4 regions of the Arthrobacter sp. PTI12 genome follow, and region 2 is predicted to be linked to each of the others. Evidence: riboswitches for the same ligand, from Rfam matches in the RefSeq annotation. Region 2 holds a riboswitch; each other region holds the start of a gene.

Region 1 (5,001 bases), 480 kb from region 2:
GCTGAGCTTGAACCGGAATGATCTTGAGATGCCGCAGACCAGCACCCGGAAGCGGTAGATCCGGCGCTTGACCTTCATGAGCGGCCAGGGGACCCCGTTGACCAGGTTGATGTCACCCCAGAGGCCACTGTGGTTGTGGTCGTCATAGTTTGCGTTTCCGTCGGCGCGCAGCTGGATGTCGCTCACCATGAGCGGCACGTCGAATTCGCCCTGCGGTAGTAAGGCGCGCTCAGCCGGATCGTGGATCTGATACATGGCGACAAGGCCCGAGTATGCGTTCTGCGCCGTGTAATGGACGCCGTGGTCGTGATACCAGAGTGTGCGTGCGGGTTGGAAGTTGGGGTAGTGGTAGTCCTTCCGGAACCCGGGCAGCGTGGTGTCGGAGGCGTAGCCGTCGTATTGCGGCAGGGACGCTGAACCGTGCAGGTGGGTCGACGTTGCCATCGGAGTCCCGAAGTCGGGATGGGCTTTCGGCAACTGGTTCCGCATCGTCACAACGGCATGCGTGCCCTGATCGATGGAAATGGTGGGACCCGGGAAGATCCCGTTGTAGCCGAGGATGCGTGTCTTCAGTCCCGGAACAAGGGAGGCCGTCGCAGCCTTCTGGGTCACGTTGTAGAAGTTCTGCGGTTTCCCGTCCAACGGGTTGATTCCCGTCTTGTACGGCGCCAGGAACGGCGGACGGGTGAACGCGAGCTGATAGGGCTTGAGCTTTGAGCCGTCCAGGACCGGCGCGGACTTCGCGCTGATGGAGGCCAGGGGAGCGGTGAGGGTCGCGGCGGCCAGAGCACCGAAGCCGCCCATCGCCAGGAAATTGCGCCTGCTGACAGACATGGGAACATCCCTTCCAAAGGTGTTTCTTTTGGTGGGACGCGCATCGGGGTGCGTTGAAAACGCCCGCCCAGACTACGTACTCGATGTGTGCCTCAGCAGCAAGATTGCTCCTGCCTTCTTGGGGAAACCTTGGACGATCGTTTGGGTTACGGGGTGAGGCTACCCAGACATCAGGAAGTGAGTGCCTTGCCCAGATCAGTCTGCAGGTCGCTTACGTCTTCAAGGCCCACCGAGAGCCGGATGACGCCGTCGGTCAAGCCGATTGCGGCACGCCCTCCTGGACCCATGGCGCGGTGTGTGGTGGTAGCAGGGTGGGTGATCAGCGTCTTTGAATCGCCCAGGTTATTGGAGATATCGATGACTTTCAGGGCATCGAGCAGCGCAAAGGCGCGCTCCTTCGCCTTTCCCTCGGGTGCATCCAGTTCAAAGGTCACCACCGTGCCGCCGGCTGTCATCTGGGCGGCAGCGAGATCAAACTGCGGGTGCGATTCGAGCAACGGGTAACGGACCCAGTTCACAGCCGGTTGGGCTTCAAGCCAGCGGGCGAGGGTCAGCGCCGAGGACGAGGAGTGGTTCACCCGCAGGGAAAGGGTTTCCAGTCCCTTGAGGAGGGTCCAGGCATTGAATGACGACAGCGCGGGCCCGGTGTGCCGCATGAGTGTCTTCACCGGACCCTCGATGAACTCCCTGCGGCCGAGGATCGCGCCGCCCAGCACCCGGCCCTGCCCGTCGATGTGTTTGGTGCCGGAATAGACGACGACGTCGGCACCCAGTTCCGTACACCGCTGCAGCAGCGGTGTGGCGAAGACATTGTCGACGACGACCTGCGCACCGGCCGCGTGGCCGAGCTCAACGACCGCCCGGATATCGACGATCTCCTGCATCGGATTGGACGGCGACTCGAAGAAGACCGCCGTGGTGGGAATGCTCAGTGCTTCCTGCCACTGGCCGAGGTCCCAGCCGTCCACGAAGACAGTCTCCACACCCCAGCGCGGCAGAATCTCGTTGAGGATGACGAAGCACGAGCCGAAGAGGCTGCGTGAGGCAACAACGCGGTCGCCCGAGGCCAGGAGGGCACCGAGCGCGGTGAAGACGGCAGACATGCCGCTGGCTGTGGCGAAGCACGCCTCCGCACCCTCGAGCAGGCGAAGCCGCTCCTGGAACATGGCGACAGTCGGGTTGCCGTACCGGGAGTATACAAAGCGGTCGACGTCCCCGGTGAAGGCTGCCTCCGCCGCCGCAGCAGAGGAATACACAAAGCCCGAGTTCAGGAAGAGCGCCTCGGACGTCTCCTCGAAGTTGGACCGTGCCAGCCCCCCGCGTACCGCGAGGGTATCGGGTGACCAGGCAGCGCCGTCGTCATCCGGGCGTTGGATTCGGGGGTAGCCGCCGTTCCCCGCGATGGGCTCACGGCTGGCCGCCGGAGAGAACGACGACGGCGCGGGCTCACTTACTGGCGTGTGCTCATTCACGGGCGTCGCCACGGTCCGTTGCCGAACGGGCAGCGCCGGTCCGTTCTGTGATCGCGGTCTGTCCTGTGGTCGTTGCGTGATCTGTCGTATCCGTGCTCTCTGGGGCTTCTTCTGCATGCACTGTGGTGGCGAGGCCGCTGGAGCGCCAGCCGCCGTCGGCCTCAAATCCGTGCAGCACGTTGTAGGCAGTGTGACCGGCGGCGGTGGCATTCTGTGCTGCTGCCACAGAACGGACGCCGGAACGGCACAGGAAAAGCAGTTCGCGGCCCTTGAGCCCGTTCAGCTGGTTGAGGAAGGAGACGTTACGGCTGCCGTCGGAGCGCGTCCACTCGAGGAAGAGGGGGACGGTCCCGGCGTCGGTGAGGTCGGGAACGCCGACGCTCCGCCATTCCTCGACAGTGCGGACATCCACCAGCACGGCGCCCTTGCTGACGCGTTCCACCGCATCACGTGCGGTGATGTTGCCGGCATAGCCGTTGCCGGGCCGGGAATTCGCCGGGGGATGGGGGTTGGAATGCAGTGCCATTGTGTCTCCTCACGCTGTGCACGCTGGTGATCATGGGATGTGATCGTTGTGCCGAGTAGTCACCTGAGGCACCCCGCCGTGAAAGAGGGTTGCCGTCCAGCAAGTCAGGGCTTGGCGCTGGCACTCGTTACTCCGGAATGAACGTAGCACCGGCGGCGCCATGCCTGCCATGCCGGGCCGTAACGTGCGGTAACGCCCGTGGTACTCGGGCCAAAGGCGCCGGGGCGTGGCAGGTCCGAGCCAAAGGCGCCGGGGCGTGGCAGGTCCGAGCCAAAAGCGCCGATGCGTGGCAGGCCTGAGCCAAAAGTGCCGATGCGTGGCAGGTTCGTGGGGATGTCCCCACGATCCTGCGAATTCCCGGCACTTTTGCGGGTGGGGCAGGAGACGGACGAGTGGGCCAGGGAACGGGCGGTCGGGCTGGGGGACGGGCGCTCGGGCTAGGAAACGGACGCTACGAGACCGCTCAACTCCGCGGTCAACTCCGGTGAAACCGTCACCGGCTTTCCGTCGATGGACTCGACCTCGGCGAGCCGACGGACGCTCGAAATCAGCCAAACGCCGTCAGACGCGAACAGGTCTTCCGGCACGAGCGGTCCGTAACCCAATTCCCAACCTGCCTCGCGCGCCGCCGCAAACAGTGCGCCCTGCGAGGTGCCGGGGAGGATCCCGCTCTCAAGCTGAGGCGTGATGAGGTGCTTGACGCCGTCGATGACCCGCGCAATCAGGACCGTCGAGGTCGGGCCTTCGAGGACCTTGCCGTCAGACGAGGTGAAGATGACATCGTCGGCGCCGTGCGAGCGGGCGTAGCGGACCGCCGCCATGTTCACCGCGTAGGAAAGGGTCTTCGCGCCCATCAGCAGCCACGGAGCACGCTGGGCAACCGTGCTGTCATAGCCGCGGTCAAGCAGGAGGACCGACAGCCGCTGGCCGCGCAACCCGACCGGTACGGCGGACACCTGGACCCACGCGGTGGCTCCCGCCTCTGGTTCGCCCCGGGTGGCGACGACCTTGACCACGAGTTCGCCGTCGTCGTCGGCTGCCGCCAGCGCGGTGGTGATGGCGCGTTCCCACACGTCCGACGACGGAATCTTCAGTTCCAGCGCATCGGCGGACGTCGCCAGCCGGGCGAGGTGGGCCTGCAGCTTCCGGGGAGCGCCGTTGACCGCGAGCATTGTTTCGAAGATGCCGTCACCCCGCGTGATCCCGGTGTCGGTAACCATCAGCTGCGGCTGTGCTGCGTCAGCTATGCGGCCGTCGGGACGGGCGGGGTCGAGGAACACCAGAACAGTCATGCGATCAGCATAGTGACCGGGCAGGTCAGGAGCTCGTGTCGTTGTCCTCGTTCAGCCCGCGCTGGGCAAAGTCTGCTTCATCGGAAGCTTCCGCAGGGAGGGGATCGGCAGCGTCCGGAACCTGGTCCGGTGCGTAGTCGATGAGACCGGCGTCGACCCGTTCCTGCTCCGTTGCGGCCGCCAGGGCATCGTCATCGAGGCGTTCAGGCTGCCCCGCATGGCCCTGATGGATGCGCTTGGGAAGGAACTCGTTATCGGGCTCCGGAACGTCGTTCAGGTTGGGCGTGTTTTCATCGTTGGAGCTAGTCATGACCGTTCTCCTTCGTTGCACTTTCCTCGGGCGTCCCATGCTTCCACAGACGCCAAGTGGACGAAAGGCCCGCTCAGCGAACCGCTCGATCGCAGCGTCAGCTGGGGAAGCTCGAACCAAGCGCAGACAGCACCCCGAACGCCTTCGTCCGGACCTCGTCCCACTCCTCGGCGGGGTCGGAATCCGCAGTGATCGCGCCGCCCACTCCGAGTGTGAGGCGGGTGCCGCCGTCGTCGTCCTCCAGCACGAGAGTGCGGATGACGACGGCGAGATCCGCCGCCCCATCGAGGGAAAAGTAGCCGGCGGCGCCGGCGTAGACGCCGCGGGGTGCTTCCTCGAGCCGGTCCAGGATAGCCATGGTGCTGATCTTCGGCGCACCCGTCATTGAGCCGGCGGGAAATGCGGCCGCAACGGCTTCGGCACGGGAGGAACCGGGCCGGAGCCGGGCGTCGATGGTGCTCACCATCTGGTGAACGGTTGCATAGGTCTCGATGTCGCACAACCGGGTCACCGTCACGGTGCCGGGGACTGCAAGGTGGGAGAGGTCATTGCGGAGCAGGTCCACAA
Region 2 (5,001 bases):
GCCGGTGCGTGGTAACGGGAAGATCATGCAGGAACTCGAGGCGTTCTTCCGCGGTGCGGGGTGGAACGTGATCAAGGTGGTGTGGGGCCGGGAGTGGGATGACCTGCTTGCCAGGGACACCACCGGGGATCTGGTGAAGATCATGAATGAGACCGCTGACGGGGATTACCAGACCTACAAGGCGGAATCCGGTGGGTTTGTGCGCGATCACTTCTTCGGGAAGACCCCGGCCACGAAGGACCTCGTGGCGGATATGGATGATGCGCAGGTGTGGGGACTCAAGCGCGGCGGCCATGATTACCGGAAGGTGTACGCGGCGTACAAGGCCGCCACCGAGTTCAAGGGCAAACCGACCGTGATTCTGGCCAAAACGGTCAAGGGATACGGGTTGGGTTCACACTTCGAGGGCCGTAACGCGACCCACCAGATGAAGAAACTCACCCTTCAGGACCTCAAGGACTTCCGCGACCACCTGCGCATCCCCATCCCCGACGAAGCACTCGAAGCCGACCTCTACAACGCGCCCTACTACCACCCCGGACCCGACTCCCCCGAAATCAAATACCTCCTGGACCGGCGCCGTGCCCTGGGCGGATTTGTTCCTGAACGCCGTACCGAGGCGGCGGCACTGGAGCTGCCGGGGGACAAGGCGTACGAGGTTGCGAACCGCGGCTCGGGGAAGCAGCAGGCCGCCACAACGATGGCTTTCGTCCGCCTCCTGAAAGATCTCATGCGGGAGAAAGGGCTGGGGTCCCGGATTGTCCCCATTGTTCCGGATGAGTCCAGAACCTTCGGCATGGACGCCTTTTTCCCGACAGCGAAGATCTACAACCCGGACGGCCAGAACTACCTCTCCGTTGACCGGGAGTTGGTTCTCGCGTACAAGGAATCGATTCAAGGCCAGATCCTGCATCCGGGGATCAATGAGGCCGGTGCGGTGGCTGCCTTCACGGCTGCGGGTACCGCCTATGCAACCCACGGTGAGCCGCTGATTCCGATCTACGTGTTCTACTCAATGTTCGGATTCCAGCGCACGGGAGATTCCTTCTGGGCAGCAGGAGACCAGATGACCCGCGGGTTCATCATCGGCGCCACCGCAGGCCGCACCACCCTCACCGGCGAAGGCCTCCAACACGCCGACGGACACTCACCCATCCTTGCCTCCACCAACCCCGCCGTCATCACCTACGACCCGGCCTACGGGTATGAACTCGGCATCATCATGCGTGCAGGACTGGAGCGCATGTACGGCGCGAATTCCGACGATCGAAACGTCATGTACTACCTGACCGTCTACAACGAGCCGATCATCCAGCCGCCGCTTCCCGCCGGGTTGGATGCCGACGCCGTGGTGCGCGGCGTGTACAGGCTGAAGCCCGGCAACGATGACGGCGGCCGGCCGAAGGCGCAGATCCTCGCCTCCGGCGTGGCCGTCCCGTGGGCGCTCGAGGCGCAGGAACTCCTGGCAGACCACTGGGGTGTTTCGGCCGATGTGTGGTCGGTGACTTCGTGGACGGAGCTGCGGCGTGACGCACTCGCCGCCGAGGAGGAGGCCTTCCTCAACCCCGATGCAGAGGCCCGCGTTCCCTTCGTCACCCAGCAGCTTGGGGACGCACCCGGACCGATCGTGGCCGTCACCGACTACATGAAGGCTGTTCCGGATCAAATCCGCCAGTTCCTGCCGCAGGACTTCGCCACACTCGGAGCGGACGGGTTCGGCTTTTCCGACACACGCGCCGCAGCCAGGCGGTACTTCAAGATCGACCCAGCCTCCGTCGTCGTACGCACTCTTCAGCTCCTCGCGAAGCGGGGAGAAATTGACGCGGACGCACCACGCCAAGCGATGGAGAAGTACGCACTCCTCACCCTCCCCTGACGTTTTTGTCGCCTAGTTGCGGCCTGGAAACACTTTTACCTGCAACTAGGCGACAAAAACTTCTGCAACTCAACGGGTGGATTACATGGAACGTCATCTTCGTGCGGCGTGATACTCCTGTGCCTACACTGGCCGTGGTCATGAGTGCCAGCACCAAGCCCCGGCTTGCTGGCCAGCAACCCTCCAGCTGCGGTGGGGTGCTCCGGGTGAAGACCTGGCCGCCCGGCACCAGCCGGACGGCAAGCGCGGCCCGCGGTGCTCCCACCATGCCGGGCCCATGCCAAAGGAGCCTTGAATGTCCAACCAATGGTCTTTCGAAACCCGCCAGATCCACGCCGGCCAGGAACCCGACAGCGCCACGGGAGCCCGCGCCCTGCCGATCTACCAGACCTCGTCTTTCGTCTTTCCCAGTGCCGAAAGCGCCGCCAACCGATTTGCCCTTGCCGAACTGGCTCCCATCTACACCCGGATCGGCAACCCCACGCAGGATGCTGTCGAGCAGCGGATCGCCAGCCTCGAAGGCGGGTTGGGCGCGCTGCTGCTCAGCTCAGGTCAAGCGGCGGAGACCTTTGCGATCCTGAATGTCGCAGAGGCCGGCGATCACGTAGTTGCCAGTCCCAGCCTGTACGGCGGAACCTACAACCTGCTTGCCCATACGCTGAAGAAGTTCGGCATTTCGGTCACCTTCGTGGCGGATCCGGACAATCTGGACCAGTGGCGGGACGCTGTGCAGCCCAACACCAAGCTGTTCTTTGCGGAGGTCGTCTCCAACCCGCGGCAGGACGTACTCGACATTGAGGGCGTGTCCCGGACTGCGCACGACGCCGGTGTGCCGCTGATCGTGGACAACACCCTTGCCACCCCTTACCTCATCCGGCCCCTGGAGTGGGGCGCGGACATTGTTGTCCATTCGGCCACCAAGTACCTGGGCGGCCACGGTACGGCGATCGCCGGCGTCATCGTTGACTCGGGAAAGTTTGATTTCGGCAAGGATCCCAACCGTTTCCCGGGCTTCAATACGCCGGACCCGACATACAACGGTCTGGTGTACGCACGGGATCTGGGTGCGGATGGTGCCCTCGGGGCCAACCTGTCCTACATCCTCAAGGCCCGGGTCCAGTTGCTGCGGGACCTCGGCTCGGCGGTATCCCCGTTCAACGCGTTCCTGATCGCCCAGGGCCTGGAAACCCTGAGCCTGCGGATGGAGCGGCACGTCTCCAACGCTGTCGAAGTGGCTCAGTGGCTGGAAGCGCGTGAGGATGTCGAGTCGGTTGCCTATGCCGGGCTGCCCTCAAGCCCCTGGTATGAGCGCGGACGCACGTACGGCCCGAAGGGAATCGGCGCCATCGTGTCCTTCAACCTGGCCGGCGGTGCGGAGGCCGGGAAGCGCTTCGTCGATGCCCTTGACCTGCACTCGCATGTGGCGAACCTCGGCGACGTGCGCTCGCTGGTGATCCACCCGGCGTCGACCACCCATAGCCAGCTATCGCCGGAGCAGCAGGTCATTGCCGGCGTTAACCCCGGGCTGGTGCGGCTCTCAGTGGGTATTGAACACATTGATGACATTCTGGCGGACCTTGAAGCCGGTTTCAGGGCAGCCAAGGAATTCCTGGACGCCTAAGGAGCTTGGGAAGCTCTCAGGAGCGCGCCCAGGCGAGCAGCTTGTCCAGCGGCCACGTCGTAATGATGCGGTCCGCCGGCACGCCGTTCGTTTCGGCGCGCTCCGCCCCGTACTGGAGGAAATCCAGCTGACCGGGGGCGTGCGCGTCGCTGTCGATGCTGAAGAGACATCCGGCTTCGAGTGCCAGCTGGATCAGGTCATCCGGCGGATCCTGCCGCTCGGGACGTGAATTGATCTCCACCGCTACGTTGTTCTCGGCACAGGCGGTGAACACCTTCCGGGCGTCGAACTCGGACTGTGGACGCTGGCCGCGGGAACCCTGGACAAGACGGCCCGTGCAGTGGCCAAGGACGTTGGTATGGGGATCGCGAATGCCGCCCAGCATGCGTGCGGTCATGGTGCGGCGGTCGGAGCGCAGCTTGGAGTGGACACTGGCGACAACGATGTCCAGCTCATCGAGCATCTCCGGCGACTGATCCAGTGTTCCGTCTTCAAGGATGTCCACCTCGATGCCCTTCAAAAGGCGGAAGCCGTTGCCGCCGTCGTCGTTGTTGATCTGGTCCACGATCTGGAGTTGCTCCGTGAGGCGCTCCGCGCTCAGGCCGTTCGCGATCTTCAGGGTGGGGGAGTGGTCCGTGAGCGCCAGGTATTCATGATTGAGCGCACGCGCGGCGTCGACCATGAGCGGGATGGGACTCCCGCCGTCGGACCAGTCGCTGTGACTGTGCAGGTCACCGCGGAGGAGGGCCCTCAGCTCCGAGCCGCCGCTGACCAGGGCTTCTTTCGAGCGCTCGCGGAGGTCGGCGAGATAGGCCGGCACTTCACCGTTGAGCGCTTGGGTGATGACCTCATGGGAGCGCGCTCCGATGCCCTTCATCCGCTTGAGCCGGCCGTCGCGGGCGCGTTGTGCGAGTTCGTCGGGCTCCAGCTCGGCAATGGCCGCTGCGGCCTTGCGGAACGCCTGAACCTTGAAACTCGGAGCCAGTTCCCGTTCCAGCCAGAAGGCGATCTCATTCAATGCGGCGGTGGCATCCATAGGCCCATCTTCCACCATTTACGCGGTGGTGGCCTGGTGCAGGGAAGCAGCTCTATCATGTGATCCAGGTAACGCTTGACAGCTACCATGTGATCAGGGCTACAATGAAATCGGAATAAAAATTCCACCATATAGAAACTGAACCAGAGCCACACGGTTCCTGGACTGTCGCCGGAAACATCGAGTCAAATCGAATTCGTTCGAGGGTAAGGGTGTTCAGCGCTGGCGATAGCGCTTCATAGAAAGCTGACACCCATGCCTCTTGCAACCCTCAATACCTGTACCCCCGAAGTGGCCGCTGCCCAACTCACGCCATGCGTTGACATCCCGCGCTGGGTTGAGGCCATCGTGGACGCGCGGCCCTTCTCCTCGGAAGCCGACCTGATTGCGTTCGCCGAAAAGGCAGCCTATCCCTGGACGGAAGTCGAGATCGACGGCGCCCTGGCGCATCACCCGCGCATCGGTGAC
Region 3 (5,001 bases), 1.1 Mb from region 2:
ACGAAGTTGTTGTGTTGCGCACGAATGTTAAGCCTTGATTTCTCTCCGGAGTTCGAAAGCTTTTTTTGCAGGCGAAATGAACACCGCGACAGGAACCCCGAAGTACGGGGGGATCCTCACACTCAAGGAATAAAAAAATGGCAACAGGTACAGTCAAGTGGTTCAACGCTGAAAAGGGCTTTGGATTCATCGCTCCTGACGACGGCGGCGCTGACGTTTTCGCTCACTTCTCCGCAATCAACTCCGGCGGCTTCCGCTCGCTTGAGGAGAACCAGAAGGTCAGCTTCGAGACCACCCAGGGCCCCAAGGGCCCCCAGGCTGAGAACATCTCCGTTCTCTAAGTCTCCGTTCTCTAAGTTTCAGCGCTTCAAGATCTAGCGCTTCAAGAAAGGGGACATCGGCTTCGGCCGGTGTCCCCTTTCTTGCGTTTAACAGCACACCGTTCAATGACACCCGTTCCTGTGCGTGCGTGAACCGATCGTAGCCCAGCGCTGAGCGCGTCCGCATCGGGACCTCCCGCATCTGTGCACCCTGACCATATAGGTTGAAAGTATGAACCTCCAGAGCTACAACGATGACCTCCGCCTTGCCCATGTAATGGCCGACTCCGTAGACGACCAGACCATGTCCCGGTTCAAGGCGCTGGATCTGGCGGTCGAAACCAAGCCGGACTTCACCCCGGTCACGGATGCGGACAAATCGGCGGAAGAGGCTATCCGCGGGCAACTCTCGCGTGCGCGTCCGCGCGATGCCGTACTCGGTGAGGAGTACGGCAGCAGCGGCGCCGGCTCGCGGCGCTGGATCATCGATCCTATTGACGGAACCAAGAACTTCGTCCGGGGCGTACCGGTATGGGCTACCCTCATTGCATTGGTGGACGAGGGCCGGCCTGTCGTCGGTGTTGTGAGCGCCCCCGCGCTCGGAAAGCGTTGGTGGGCTGCAACGGGCACCGGTGCGTTCATGGGTAAGTCTCTCGCGGCAGCCAGCCGGCTCCGGGTTTCGAGCGTATCCCGGCTGGAAGACGCCTCGCTCTCCTACTCGAACCTGTCCGGCTGGAAAGAGCGCGGCAACTTTGACGAATTCGTATCGCTCACCGAATCCGTGTGGCGTACACGCGCCTACGGTGACTTCTGGTCCTACTGCCTTGTCGCCGAAGGCGCTGTGGACATCGCCTGCGAACCTGAGCTGAACCTGTATGACATGGCCGCGCTGGTACCCATCGTCACGGAAGCCGGCGGTCGCTTCACGTCACTCGAAGGCTCCGACGGACCCTTCGGAGGCAACGCGCTGGCAACCAACAGCACACTTCACAATGATGTCCTGAAGCGACTGAACCCCTCGCTGGACGATCTGCTTCAGGAAGGTACCGGCGTCTGACGTGGTCGCTTAACACCAACACGTAACACAAGGACCGGATATTCCCGGCCTGCTTTAGTCTGGATTCCTAGGTCACGAGTGCCAGCGTTAAACCCCGGTTTGCTGGCCGGCAACCCTCCTTCCGCGGCGGGGTGCCCCGGGTGACGACCTGGCCGGGCCAGAACGTGGTTCGGCAAGCGCGGGGCCTGGTGAAGCAGGTCCCCTGAACCTACGTGGGGTACCTCCTGTGAGCAACGCACTTCTTGAGAACGAACTCTCCGCTGCACCGCTGGCGTCCGTGATGGGCGCTGAGCTGCAGGCGCCGCTGGTGGACGGCACTGCCGTCCGTTACGTCAACCTGGACTATGCCGCTTCAACGCCGGCGCTGCAGCAGGTCAATGACTATGTGCAGAGCGTGCTTCCCTACTATGCGAGTGTGCACCGGGGCGCCGGGTACGCATCGCAAATCTCCACCTCGCTCTACGAGAATGCACGAAGGACTGTGCGGAACTTCGTCGGCGGCCGGGAAGATGATGCGGTCATCTTCACCCGCAACACCACCGATTCGCTGAACCTCCTGGCTGGATGCCTGCCGGAGGACGGTGAGGTCCTCTACCTCGACGTGGAACACCATGCCAATCTGCTGCCCTGGCTGCAGCTTCCCCATCGCGGGCTGGTCGCCGCGGGAACCATCGAGGAAACGCTCGCCGCTGTGGAAGAGGAATTGGCATCCGGAGGAATCAGCCTGCTTGCTGTAACCGGTGCGTCGAATGTCACCGGAGAAGTTCTGCCCATCGGCCGGTTCGCAGCGGCGGCTCATGCGCACGGCGCGCGGATCGTCGTCGACGCGGCTCAGCTCGCTCCCCACCGGCGGCTGGATCTGCTCCGCGACGGTATCGACTACGCGGCCTTCTCGGGCCACAAACTGTATGCGCCTTTCGGCGCGGGCGTCCTGGTCGGTAGAGGCGACTGGCTCGATTCCGGAAGGCCCCACCTCGCCGGAGGCGGCGCAGTGAAGACTGTGAAAGTGGACTCGGTGTCCTGGGCAACCGGTTCCGCGCGCCATGAGGGCGGGTCACCGAATGTGCTCGGTGCAGCCGCGCTGGCGAAGGCAACAGAGGCCATCGCTGGGTTGGATGAACCGGCCTGGCTTGCGCATGAATCAGAGCTGCGGGATGCCCTCGTGGAAGGGCTCTCCAACCTTCCCGGCATAGCAGTTCACCGCATCTTCGCTGACAGCACCGATGCGATCGGCGTAGTGAACTTCTCTGTCCACGGTTACGACGCCGGGCTGGTCGCCGCATATCTGTCCGCAGAACACGGGGTTGGACTGCGGGACGGGAAGTTTTGCGCTCATCCGCTGCTGAAGCGGCTGGGCCTGCCGTCAGGTTCGCTACGGGCGAGTTTCGGGCTCGGATCACGGCAGGACGACGTCGACAGGCTGTTGACCGGTTTGCGCTCGCTTCTTCGGGATGGACTGGGGACTGACTATGCGGTCGACGCCGGGCGCTGGGTGCCCGCGGTCGAGACCCGCCCTTTCCCTGACTGGGCTCCGCCCACGCCGGGAACTGCCGGCGCCGCGCCCTGCACAACCGACTGAGCGCTGCGACCGCACTTCCTCGGCGCGACGCCGCCTTCAACCGGGTGCTTTAATTGACGGGTTCCGTACCCGTCATGCGAGGAGTTCCCAACATGGGTGTTGGAGGTCCGCGCCTCGCCGAACACCGCCGTCGTGAATTGGCGCGGGGCTACCTGCAGGAAAGTGACCGCTACGAGCGCGTGCGTCCGGGCTACCCCCAAGACAGCGTGGACTGGCTCATACCCGCCGGAGCGTTGCGCGCAGCAGACGTTGGCGCCGGCACCGGCAAGTTCACCCGGGAGCTCATCCGCCGCTGCCCGGAGGTGACAGCTGTTGACCCATCCCTGGACATGCTTGCAGTCCTCGGACAACAACTCCCGCGCGTAGCCAGAGTGCAGGGAACTGCCGAGGCATCGGGACTCGCAACGGCGAGCGCTGATGTACTCACAATTGCCCAGGCCTGGCACTGGTGTGATCCTGCTGCGGCAAGCCAGGAGGCCGCACGTGTGTTGGCACCGGGGGGAAGATTCGCGCTCGTCTGGAATCAGCTGGACGTCAGCGTTGCCTGGGTACACCGGCTCTCCCGCATCATGCATGCCGGAGACGTTTTCCGGCCGAGCTACCGCCCTATGCTTGGTCCGCGCTTTTCGGAGCCGGAGTCTAGGGTCATTCCATGGACGCAGGTTCTTCCGGTCTCGGACATCGTGGAACTTGCGCGCTCCCGCACCTACTACCAGAACGCATCAGCCGGTGTGCGCACCAAGGTGGAAAACAATCTGTCGTGGTACCTGCACGATCACTTGGGGCACCAGCCGGACGCAGTCCTCGAGCTGCCGTACCTTACCTACTGCTGGCGGGCCGGCCGGCTTTAGCCCTCAGCGTCCGTCCCGTTCGTTTCCGGCCCGGAATCTGCACCCTCAGCCGGGTCCTGTGAGTGAGTGCCTGTGTCGGCGGGATTCTGAGCGCGATCCCCCTCTGCCGGCTGTTCAGAGTGCTCGCGCGGCACTTCCTCGTGTTGTGGTTCTTCGCTCATAACCCGACCTCCTTATAGTGGTCCCGCCGTGCCCTGCCGGCAACATACCGTTAGGCCCACCATGCCCTGTCGATTGCTCTCCTGTCGAGTGCCGTGGCTCCGGCTGCACAGGAGCAGTGGCGGCAGCAGCGTGATCGGGCTATATTTTCGGTATGCCGAAACTTCGGATTCAGGTACTCCTCATCCTGACAACGTTGGTGCTTGCAGGCTGTGGCACCCCACTTGTGGAGCGGACCAGTTCACACAAGGACCCGCGGCCTGTTGTACTGACCACCTTTTCCGTTCTCGCGGACCTCACACGCTCGGTGGCAGGTGAGCATATCCGGGTTGAATCGATCACCAAGATCGGAACCGAAATCCACGGCTACGACCCCACTCCCTCAGACCTCGTCAAGGCGCAGGACGCGGATCTCGTCCTTGACAACGGCCTGGGCCTGGAGCGCTGGTTCGAACGTTTCGTCCTGTCCATCGATGCGCCGCATGTGGTGCTTTCCGAAGGCGTGGAACCCGTTGACATCCGTTCCGGCGATTACCAGGGACTGCCCAACCCCCATGCCTGGATGTCCCCGAAGGCGGCGCAAACGTACGTAGACAACATTGTTACGGCACTGTCAGAGCTTGATCCCGCACATTCCGGAGACTACCAAGCCAACGGCGCCGGCTTGAAGCGGGAACTCCAGGGCATGCTGACCGCTCTGCAGAATGCGTTCAGCACTGGTGAGGCAACGCCGGCTCTGGTCACGTGTGAGGGGGCGTTCTCCTACCTCGCGCGGGACGCCGGAATCAAAGAAGCCTTCATCTGGCCTGTCAATTCCGACACCGAGGGAACCCCCCGGCAGATCAGCGACGTCATCTCCTTTGTTCAGGAGCACAACGTGCCCACAGTCTTCTGCGAGTCCACCGTCAATCCGTCCGCGCAGCAGCAGGTTGCACGAAGCACCGGCGCTGAATTGGCCGGTCCGCTCTATGTGGACTCGCTGTCGGAGGAGAACGGGCCGGTCCCCACGTTCCTCGACCTGCTCCAACACGACAT
Region 4 (5,001 bases), 400 kb from region 2:
CCACAAGCAGACGGCGCTCACTTGAACCGTCAGGATGCCGAAGACGACGATCGCGTTGAACGTGATGCGCAGCCCAGTGGGCACGCCCGACTGCTCAAGATCAGCGGAGATCAGCGGGACCATCCAGAGCTGGATGAACAACGAGCCCGCAATGACCATCGCGATGACGACCTGCAATGCGAGGACGGCCAACTTTCCCATCGGGATTCTCCTTCGATTGATTAACAAGGAGAATATATCGAGAAACGATAGGTGGTCAAGCGTGGAGCAGCCTTGAGGCAGCAAAGGTGCCGGAGATGCGCAGGAACGTGGTGACGTCCCCACGATCCTGCGCATCCCCGGCACCTTTGCGTTCGAACCCGACCGGCTACTCGACCCGAATCACCAGATCCGCCCGGTTCTTCGTCGCCTCGATCAACCGCGCGTTCGGTTCATCCACCCGCTCTACCCACTCCGCCGCCGCAGCCGGACTCTTTCCGAACAGGATGTGCCGCTGGATCAGCCGGTCCAGCCGCAGGTTCTCATCCTGCTCGCAGTACCAGACCTCAGTGCACTGAGCCTGGGCCTGCCGCCAGCCCGGGCGATCGAGCAGCAGGTAATTGCCCTCCGTGAGAATGGTGCGCACCGACGGATACACAGGGATCACGCCGGCAATGGGCTGCTCGATGGTGCGCTCGAAACCTGGGGCATACACTACAGAATCCCGCCGTCCACGAAGCCGCTTCAACAGAGCAGCATAGCCATGCTCGTCGAACGTCTCGGGTGCGCCCTTGCGTTCCAGAAGACCCAGGCGCGCCAGCTCCTGATCGGACAGATGGAACCCGTCCAAAGGAACATGGGCGAAGCGCTGCTGATCCGGGTCGGGTTTGTTCTGGTTCAGTGAAGCCATCAACTGCTCCGCCAAGGTTGTCTTGCCGACTCCCGGCGCGCCGACAATCCCAACAACCACGACGCCGGCCTCACGCGCCGATATGCGCTCTATTCGATCAACAAGTTCCGACAGCGTCACCGTGCCATCCTGACATGTGACCCGGGTCGAGAACGCCGTTTATGGGCAGAATGGGTCCCATGACAACGGCACTCATCCTCAGCGGCACCGGCCGGTACGCGGACCCCTGGCACCCGTTCGCGGAAACTTCCGCGGCCATCGCGGACCTGCTCCGCGGTCACGGACTCACCGTAGAAACAGCCGACGACGTCGACACCACCCTCGGTAGCTTCCGTGACTCTGCTGCCTGGCCGGATCTGCTGGTGGTGAATGTCGGCCTCCCGCGGGACGGCGGCACTTCCCCCGGTACAGATGCCGCCCGTGATGGCCTGGACGCCTGGGAAGCCGGCGGCCGTCCGCTGCTCGCCCTGCACTCGAGCGCCACGAGTTTTGTCGATTCCGAGTCCTGGGAAGCGGCGCTCGGCGGACGCTGGGTACGCGACGTGTCCATGCACCCGGAGTACGGCGCGGCAACCATCCTGCTCGAGGGCTCCTTCCCCGTCGGTATTCCCGACTTCACTCTCGCCGACGAACGCTACAGCTGGCTGCGCACCTCACCGGACGTCGTCGTTCACGCCCGCCACGAACACGAGGGGCACTTGCACCCACTGGTGTGGTCGCTGGAGCGACAGGTTGAAACTGGACCGGCACGAAGCTTCTATGACGCGCTCGGGCACGACGCGGCGTCGTACTCCTCACCGGAACACCACGAACTGATGAAGCGCGCGGTGGACTGGCTGCTTGGCTAGGTCTCTTGTCGCAGGGTCAGGATCTCCGCGCCATCGTCGGTGATCGCGATGGTGTGCTCACTGTGCGCGGTCCGGCAGCCCGTAGCGCTGCGGAGTGTCCACCCGTCGGCGTCGACTGCCAGTTCAGCGGTATCCGCCATGACCCATGGCTCCAGCGCCAGCAAAAGCCCCGGGCGCAGCACGTATCCCCTGCCGGGCCGTCCGGTGTTTGCCACGTGGGGATCCTGGTGCATTGTCGACCCGACGCCGTGACCGCCGAATTCCGTGTTGATCGGATATCCCGCGGCGCTGAGGACTGAACCAATGGCAGCGGAGATGTCGCCGATGCGCGCGCCTGGTCTGGCTGCGGCAATCCCGGCAGTCAATGCACGTTCGGTGGCATCAATCATCGCGACGCTCTCCGCCGGCTTTGACTCGCCAACGATGAAGCTGATGGCGGAGTCTGCGACGATTCCGCGCTGGGAGACGGCGAGGTCCAGGGAGAGCAGGTCGCCGTCGGCAAGCGAGTAGTCATGCGGCAGACCGTGGAGCACGGCATCGTTGACGGACGTGCAGATATAGGCGCCGAACGGGCCGCGCCCAAACGGCGGCTCGTAGTCGACGTAGCAGGACACCCCGCCTGCCTCAGCGATCATCTCTTTGGTCCACTGGTTGATCTCCAGCAGGTTTGTCCCGACCGTGCTGCGGCTCTTCACCGTCTGCAGAATGTTGGCGACCAGCGCACCCGCTTCCTTTGCCCTGGCCAACTCGCTCGCGTTCAGAATTTCAATCATGTAGATGACCCTCTCACGCTGCCGATGTCCGGCTGAAGCGTTCCTTTGTTACGACACATATTGCGCCGGACCCTTGCAAAAGCGTTTAGTGGAATTCCACCATCCCGAGCGGCCGAGAGACCTGGATCGTTGACGCCGCAGCAACCCTTACCTGCTTGCAGGAGAACGGGTGCTACTGCCAGGAGCGATGGAGTTATACATGAGCACCGTTCTTCGAGCGCACCGTACCCAGGCCATTTCCACTGATGGCAACCAGACACTGCCGCTGACTTTCTCTTCGTTGACCCGAAGTTTCGGGAGCGGAAGCGAGCAGCACGTGGTGCTTCGCGACGTGACCCTGGACGTTGAAGCAGGCGAGGTTCTCGCCATTGTGGGCGCCAGCGGTTGCGGGAAATCAACCCTCCTGCGAGCCGCGGCAGGACTGGACGCTCCCACCAGCGGTGCGGTACTCATCGACAGCACAGCAGTGGACGGGATCGATCCCCGCTGCGCCGTCGCGTTCCAGGAACCCCGACTCCTCCCCTGGCTCTCGCTGCGCGAGAACATTGCTATCGGCCTGCCCAGGGAAACCAGTTCCGCCGCGGGCAAGGCGAAGGTGGAGGAGCTTTTGGGCCTCGTGGAACTCGACGGGTTCGCCGGCCACCGGCCCCGCGAAGTGTCCGGAGGCATGGCACAGCGGGCATCGCTGGCACGTGCACTGGCACGCAACCCGGGCGTCCTGCTCCTCGACGAACCCTTCGGCGCACTCGATGCCCTGACGCGGCTGAAGATGCAGGACCTCCTGCTGCGTATCCACCAAACCACCCCGACCACGGTCCTGCTGGTCACCCATGATGTTGACGAAGCGCTGCAGCTCGCCGACCGGGTGATCGTTCTCGCGAAGGAGCCTGACGTCCAGGGTGCAACCATCAGCCGCGTGCTGGAGGTTCCGGGCGACCGTCCGCGCGACCGCGGCTCAGCCGAACTTGCCGCGCTACGCAGTTCGCTGCTGAGCAGCCTCGGCGTCGACAGCCACCAGCACTAACCGCGCGCCTGCGGCCAGTTCGCAGCGCCGTATCCCAGCGCGTGCGGCGCCCACCGTGCCGCCATGTTGCGCCGACACCCCCAAGAACAAGCCCCCTACACCCGTCCCACGCACTCTCCGAAAAGGATCACCATGAAGAGCACCGCACGTTTTCAGTTCGCCGCCACCGCCGCAATCGCCGCCCTCGCCCTTAGCGGCTGCGTTGCCGGGGAAAACGCCGACGGCTCAGTCGGCGAAGCCGCAGCCGCGACCGGCGGAGAACTCACGGTGGACTTCGCCACCTACAACCCGCTGAGCCTCATCATCAAGGACCAGGGCTGGCTCGAGGCCGAGTTGGAAGATGAGGGCGTAACGGTCAAATGGGTCCAGTCCGCCGGTTCGAATAAGGCCAACGAACTGCTCCGCTCCGGCGAGGCCGACGTCGCCTCGACGGCCGGTTCGGCAGCGCTGATGGCACGCGCCAACGGCTCCCCCATCAAGACCATCGACATCTACTCCCAGCCCGAATGGTCCGCACTGGTGACAACGGCGGAAACCGGTATCGAATCGGCGGAAGACCTTCGCGGCAAGTCCATCGCCGCCACCAAGGGCACCGACCCCTACTTCTTCCTGCTCCAGTCACTGGCCGAGCACAACGTTGATCCGAGCGAAGTGACAATCCAGAACATCCAGCACGCCGATGGCTGGGCCGCCCTCAACACCGGCTCGGTGGACGCCTGGTCCGGCCTCGACCCGATCATGGCCGCAGCCGAAGAAGACGGCGCCGAGCTGTTCTACCGCAACGTGGACTTCAACACCTACGGCTTCCTCAATGCCACCGAGTCCTTCCTGGAGGAAAGCCCTGAGCTCGCCCAGGCCGTGGTCAACGCCTATGAGAAGGCACGCCAGTGGGCTCAGGAGAACCCGGAGGAAACCGCAGCGATCCTCGCTGAGGTTGCGGGCATTGAAGAATCCGTGGCCACCAAGGTCATCACCGAACGGTCCAACCTCGACGTCAACGGCACCCCCGGTCGGGCCCAGCTGGACGTGCTCGAGGTAGTCGGCCCGATGTTCGTCGAATCCGGTGACGTCGCAAGCCAGGAAAACATTGACGAAGCCCTCTCCACCCTTCTTGATGACACCTACGCAACCAACGCCGACCCGTCCGCCATTGGAGAGTAATGAGCAACCCTTACCTCACCGGTAACAGCATCGTGCCCGGCGGCGTCGGCACCGGCCCTGCTTCGGTTCTCTCGCCGAAGGGGACGAACTCCCCGAACGGGACAAATCAAAACGACGACGACGGCAGGCAGGGCAATGCCCTCACCCGCCGCAAGCCGCGAGGCAAGGCAGTCGCCAAGCTCGGACTGGGACTGATTGTGCCGCTGGCGCTGTTGGCGGCCTGGCAACTGGCCGCCGTCGTCGGTTTGATCAGTCCGGTCACCTTGCCGGCGCCAACCGCTGTCTTTGACGCCGCCGTCGATCTGA

The links. Region 2 has a riboswitch for S-adenosylmethionine ahead of AC1MBU_RS01540 (bifunctional o-acetylhomoserine/o-acetylserine sulfhydrylase). Riboswitches for the same ligand answer to the same signal wherever they lie in the genome.
Region 1: it holds a riboswitch for S-adenosylmethionine, as region 2 does, so the genes downstream of both, AC1MBU_RS15165 (rhodanese-like domain-containing protein) here and AC1MBU_RS01540 (bifunctional o-acetylhomoserine/o-acetylserine sulfhydrylase) in region 2, are expected to answer to the same signal.
Region 3: it holds a riboswitch for S-adenosylmethionine, as region 2 does, so the genes downstream of both, AC1MBU_RS12370 (aminotransferase class V-fold PLP-dependent enzyme) here and AC1MBU_RS01540 (bifunctional o-acetylhomoserine/o-acetylserine sulfhydrylase) in region 2, are expected to answer to the same signal.
Region 4: it holds a riboswitch for S-adenosylmethionine, as region 2 does, so the genes downstream of both, AC1MBU_RS03520 (ABC transporter ATP-binding protein) here and AC1MBU_RS01540 (bifunctional o-acetylhomoserine/o-acetylserine sulfhydrylase) in region 2, are expected to answer to the same signal.

Annotation. Positions count from the first base shown of each region.
Region 1 covers NZ_CM155256.1:3,175,948-3,180,948, reverse strand. The annotation lists gene AC1MBU_RS15175 (multicopper oxidase family protein) at 1-834, opposite strand, end outside; gene AC1MBU_RS15170 (O-succinylhomoserine sulfhydrylase) at 1,005-2,210, opposite strand; gene AC1MBU_RS15165 (rhodanese-like domain-containing protein) at 2,299-2,832, opposite strand; SAM riboswitch class IV at 2,839-2,964, opposite strand; gene AC1MBU_RS15160 (aminodeoxychorismate lyase) at 3,270-4,124, opposite strand; gene AC1MBU_RS15155 (hypothetical protein) at 4,150-4,434, opposite strand; gene pabB (aminodeoxychorismate synthase component I) at 4,532-5,001, opposite strand, start outside.
Region 2 covers NZ_CM155256.1:310,924-315,924, reverse strand. The annotation lists gene aceE (pyruvate dehydrogenase (acetyl-transferring), homodimeric type) at 1-1,876, shown strand, start outside; SAM riboswitch class IV at 2,013-2,128, shown strand; gene AC1MBU_RS01540 (bifunctional o-acetylhomoserine/o-acetylserine sulfhydrylase) at 2,172-3,497, shown strand; gene AC1MBU_RS01535 (PHP domain-containing protein) at 3,514-4,533, opposite strand; gene uraD (2-oxo-4-hydroxy-4-carboxy-5-ureidoimidazoline decarboxylase) at 4,789-5,001, shown strand, end outside.
Region 3 covers NZ_CM155256.1:2,583,645-2,588,645, forward strand. The annotation lists gene AC1MBU_RS12360 (cold-shock protein) at 138-341, shown strand; gene hisN (histidinol-phosphatase) at 553-1,377, shown strand; SAM riboswitch class IV at 1,448-1,562, shown strand; gene AC1MBU_RS12370 (aminotransferase class V-fold PLP-dependent enzyme) at 1,658-2,956, shown strand; gene AC1MBU_RS12375 (class I SAM-dependent methyltransferase) at 3,049-3,807, shown strand; gene AC1MBU_RS12380 (hypothetical protein) at 3,804-3,968, opposite strand; gene AC1MBU_RS12385 (metal ABC transporter substrate-binding protein) at 4,121-5,001, shown strand, end outside.
Region 4 covers NZ_CM155256.1:709,771-714,771, reverse strand. The annotation lists gene AC1MBU_RS03540 (DUF2975 domain-containing protein) at 1-201, opposite strand, end outside; gene AC1MBU_RS03535 (nucleoside/nucleotide kinase family protein) at 368-1,009, opposite strand; gene AC1MBU_RS03530 (ThuA domain-containing protein) at 1,069-1,737, shown strand; gene map (type I methionyl aminopeptidase) at 1,734-2,510, opposite strand; SAM riboswitch class I at 2,607-2,704, shown strand; gene AC1MBU_RS03520 (ABC transporter ATP-binding protein) at 2,710-3,534, shown strand; gene AC1MBU_RS03515 (aliphatic sulfonate ABC transporter substrate-binding protein) at 3,667-4,695, shown strand; gene AC1MBU_RS03510 (ABC transporter permease) at 4,695-5,001, shown strand, end outside.